DNA from 2 places in the Niveispirillum sp. BGYR6 genome. Region 2 is predicted to be linked to the other one. Evidence: predicted binding sites of a transcription regulator. Region 2 holds the regulator's gene; the other holds the start of a gene.
The links. Region 2 encodes HrcA, which represses chaperone genes, less so after heat shock. Its sites were predicted from a motif close to GTTAGCACTCNCCNNNGGNGAGTGCTAAC; they were not measured.
Positions count from the first base shown of each region.

Region 1: a site for HrcA is predicted at 1,190-1,218, ahead of groES (co-chaperone GroES). Genes of this name have one in related genera too.

Region 1 covers NZ_JANLNL010000011.1:164,530-166,927, reverse strand. The annotation lists gene groL (chaperonin GroEL) at 1-801, opposite strand, end outside; gene groES (co-chaperone GroES) at 853-1,143, opposite strand; gene PCJ49_RS20230 (usg protein) at 1,415-1,720, shown strand; gene PCJ49_RS20225 (potassium channel family protein) at 1,883-2,398, shown strand, end outside.
Region 2 covers NZ_JANLNL010000015.1:29,929-32,326, forward strand. The annotation lists gene grpE (nucleotide exchange factor GrpE) at 1-579, opposite strand; gene hrcA (heat-inducible transcriptional repressor HrcA) at 736-1,773, opposite strand; gene rph (ribonuclease PH) at 1,934-2,398, shown strand, end outside.

The DNA.
Region 1 (2,398 bases), on a different contig from region 2:
CAGCTTGTTGACCACCAGCGTGGCCAGGGCCTCGCCTTCCACATCCTCGGCCACGATGACCAGCGGACGGGAGGACTGCACGACGGCTTCCAGCACCGGCAGCATGGCCTGCAGGCCCGACAGCTTCTTTTCGAACAGCAGGATGTAGGGGTTTTCCAGGTCCGCGACCATCTTGTCGGCGTTGGTCACGAAGTAGGGCGACAGGTAGCCGCGGTCGAACTGCATGCCTTCGACGACATCCAGCTCGGTCTCCAGGCTCTTGGACTCTTCGACCGTGATCACGCCTTCGTTGCCGACGCGGGCCATGGCTTCGGCGATCTTCGCACCGATGAAGGCTTCACCGTTGGCGGAGATGGTGCCGACCTGGGCGATTTCGTCGTTGGTCGTGACCTTGCGGGAACGGGCCTGGATGTCGGCCACGACGGTGGCAACAGCCAGATCAACGCCGCGCTTCACATCCATCGGGTTCATGCCGGCGGCAATGGCCTTGGCGCCCTCACGGACGATGGCCTGGGCCAGCACGGTGGCGGTGGTGGTGCCGTCGCCGGCCAGATCGGCCGTCTTCTGCGCCACTTCCTTCACCATCTGGGCGCCCATGTTCTCGAACTTGTCAGACAGTTCGATTTCCTTGGCGACCGAGACACCGTCCTTGGTGATGCGGGGAGCGCCGAAGCTCTTCTCGATCACGACGTTGCGGCCCTTCGGGCCCAGGGTCACCTTCACGGCGTCGGCCAGAATGTCCACGCCGCGCAGCATCTTGGCGCGGGCGTCGGAGCCGAACTTAACTTCCTTGGCAGCCATTGTTTTCGTCCTTCGAATGAATAGGGATCAGATAAGGTTCAGTGAACCGACTCAGGCGTTCAGCACGCCCATGATGTCGCTTTCCTTCATGATCAGGTATTCGACACCGTCGATCTTCACTTCCGTACCGGACCACTTGCCGAACAGAACGCGGTCGCCGGCCTTCACGTCCAGGGCGATCAGCTTGCCGGATTCGTCACGGGCACCGGTACCAACCGCAACCACCTCGCCCTCCTGGGGCTTTTCCTTGGCGGTGTCGGGGATGATGATGCCGCCGGCAGTCTTCTGCTCGGATTCGACGCGCTTGACCACGACGCGGTCGTGCAGCGGACGGAACTTCATGGATCTCTCCCTGAGATAGGCAAAAGTGTAAGGCGCAAGCCTCGGTGTTAGCACTCACGCCCAGTGAGTGCCAAAGACCTATTCATCGTCCCCCCTCCTGTCAAGGGCGCGCTTGTCATAATTCGGGGGCATCTGGATGACAGTTTGGCAGCACTCTGGCGATGATGCTGCTAATCATTTGATATAAAAGGATATATTCACAAACAGGCCAAATGGTGCCACGCTTCCCATGGTGCATTGCGGCACCGGTTTGCAAGGGGAAGGAGGTTCCATGAGCGCTTTGGCTTCAACCCTGTCCATCCCGGGGCAGAACATATCGTCCCTGTCCCGGCAATTGCAGGATTACCGCCTGACCACGGCGGAGATTCTTTACCACATGCCCGACCATCCGGGTCTGCTGCAAACCTATATCTGGCAGGAACTTGATCTGGCCCCGCGTTACCCGGTACTACGGCGTTTCCTGGATTTCTGGGGCCGGGAACTGGATGGCAAGCTGCATTCCGTGCGGGTGGCCCAGCTTGATATCGTCTCCCCTGGCCGGATGCGCCATATCGATGCGCTGCTAACGCTGCAATAGGGGCCAGCGCCGGGCGGGGTATCGGTTGCATCGGTGACTGGACAAATACGCCTGATCGTTGCATCCCATTGCGGCCATTTCCGCATCCGGGGTGTCCCGCCCATGTTTGCCCTTTTGTTCCGTTGGTTGCGCAGCCCCCGCCCCCGCGTGGGGGAAGCGTCGATGACGCGGCGGCTGCTCTGGCTGACGGGCTGGGTTTTTGCTGTCTGCGCCAGCCATGTCGTCGCCATGGTCTGGCTGGAAGGCATGGGGCTGGGCGATGCGCTGTGGCTGACGGCGACCACCATCGTCACCGTCGGCTATGGCGACCTGTCGGCCAAAACCGATGCCGGGCGGCTGGCCACGGTGGGCTTTCTCTATGTCGGCGGCATCTTCGTGGTGGCCAGTCTGGTGTCGGCCCTGGTGGAATGGCGGGCGGATCAACTGGAACGCAAGGCCGGCGGGGCCTGGGGGTGGAACTTGTCCAACCATCTGCTGCTGATCGGGGAACCGTCCGGCGATATCACCCAGCATATCGGCCGGCTGGTGGATCAGGTGCGCGCGCATGAAGATTGGGCGGGTGTGCCCGTGCTGCTGCTGACCCGGGCGTTTGCTGACAGCCGGCTGCCATCCAGCCTGGGGGACCGGGCCATTGTGCATGTCACCGGCAGCGCCGCCGACCCGCAGGCCCTGGCCCGC
Region 2 (2,398 bases):
TTACGCGCTGGTCTTCACATGGCCGGCATCGCCACCCTTGGCCACGCCGACAATGGCTTCGCGCAGCAGGCGGCCATGGATGGTGTAACCCGCCTGCAGCACCTGAACCACGGTGCCCGGTGCCTTGTCGGTGCCTTCCATCTCCATCATGATCTGATGGAAATTCGGGTCGGCCGGCTGGCCCAGGGCTTCCATGCGGGCAATGCCGGCGCGGTCGAAGGCGGCTTCCAACTGGCGCTCAGTGGCTTCCACCCCGGTCAGCAGGTTGCTGACGCCGGCATTCTCGGCGCGGGTTTCCGGCGATACGGCTTCCACGGCGCGGCGCAGATTGTCGGCAACGGCCAGCAGATCCTTGGCGAACTTGGCCACGGCGTACTTGGCGGTGTCCTCGCGCTCCCGCTCGGCCCGGCGGCGGATATTCTCCGCTTCCGCCAGGGAGCGCAGCAACTGGTCCTTCAGTTGGGCGACCTCCGCCTCCAACGCGGCAACGCGGCCGGCATCGGCGGCGGGTGCGACCGCCTCGGCCTGTTCGGCACCGGTGGCGGTTTCGGTTTCGTTGGTGTTGGTCGTCTCACTCATCGCGGTTCCAAGCCTCAGGCTTTTTACGAAATGTCATCCGGCAAGGGTGCCGGTGACAGAGGTTTAGGGGGGATTGACCCGCCTGTCGAGATGATAGGCGGGTTGGAGATGGTGTTTCACACGGGTCGATTGCAAGGGGGGCTTTGCGGGCATCCCCTATCCCATCAGCCGCCCGATCACCTTGGCGGTGTAATCCACCATGGGGATGATGCGGGCATAATTGATGCGGGTGGGGCCGATCACGCCGATGGCGCCGACAATCTGTTCCTTGGTGTTCATATAGGGGCTGACGATCATGGAACAGCCGGCATGGCTGAACAGCTCGCTCTCCGCCCCGATGAAAATCTGCACCCCTTCGGCCTTGCCGGTGGCATCCAGCATCCGCATCATCTGTTCGCGGGTTTCCAGCGCCTCGAACAGGTTGCGGATGCGCTCCAGGTCCGACAGGGCCGTCACATCCTCCAGCAGGCGGGCCTGGCCGCGCACGATCAGGTAACCCTGGCTGTCACGCGTGCCGGCCCAGGTGGCCAGCCCCGTTTCCACCACCTTGGCGGTCAGCGCGTCCAACTGGCTTTTCTGGTCTTCCATTTCCTTCTGGATGAAGGCGCGGGCCTCCGCCAGGGTGCGGCCCACCACGCGGGCATTCAGGTAATTGCTGGCCATCTGCAGGGCCGAGGGCGGCAGGCCCACCGCCACCTCCACCACCCGGTTTTCCACCAGCCCATCTTCGGTCACCAGCACCACCAGGGCGCGGCCGGGCGACAGGTTGATGAATTCGATATGTTTCAGCGGCCGGTCCGTCTTGGGCGCCAGCACCAGCCCGGCGCAGGAGGAAAGGCCCGACAGCAGGTTCGTCGCCTCCTCCAGCACCTCCGGCATCGACCGTCCGCCGGCGGCACAGCGCGCCTCGATATCCGAGCGCTCCTTCTCCGACAGGGCGCCGATTTCTAGGATGCCATTGACGAACAGGCGCAGGCCGGCATCGGTGGGCACCCGGCCCGCCGAGGTGTGCGGGGCCATCAGCAGGCCCAGATCTTCCAGATCCGCCATGACGTTGCGGATGGTGGCCGGCGACAGCGAGGTGGTAAGCCGGCGCGACAGCGTACGGGAACCCACCGGTTCCCCCGTCTGGACATAGGCTTCCACGATTTCGCGGAACACCTCACGCGAGCGCTGGTTCAGTTCGCTGATCATGCCCTTCGCAGTTTATCTGCCACATGTACAAAGAAGGAGCTTAGGCGCAGGCGCGGCGCAAATCAACGGACGGTCATGCCCGGCAGGCAAGTGGACTTCGATAGGCTGGCGTTGGTATGAGGATACAGAGATTCAATCAGACCTGAAATGGACCATCCCCATGACCCGCCCCTCCGGCCGCCTTGCCGACCAGCTCCGCACCGTCAGCCTGGAAACCCACTTCTCCCGCCACGCCGAAGGGTCGTGTTTCGTGAAGTTCGGTGACACGCATGTGCTGTGCACGGCCAGCGTGGAAGAGAAGGTGCCGCCCTTCCTGCGTGGCAAGGGGGAAGGCTGGGTGACGGCGGAATATGGCATGTTGCCCCGTTCCACCCACACCCGCACCGACCGTGAGGCCGCCAAGGGCAAGCAGTCGGGCCGCACCCAGGAAATCCAGCGCCTGATCGGCCGCAGCTTGCGCGCCGTCACCGATGTGAAGGCGATGGGCGAGATTCAGGTGAAGGTGGATTGCGACGTCATCCAGGCCGATGGCGGCACCCGCACGGCATCGATCACCGGCGCCTATGTCGCCCTGCATCTGGCGTTTCAGCACCTGCAGCGCATCGGCGTGCTGAAGGAAATCCCC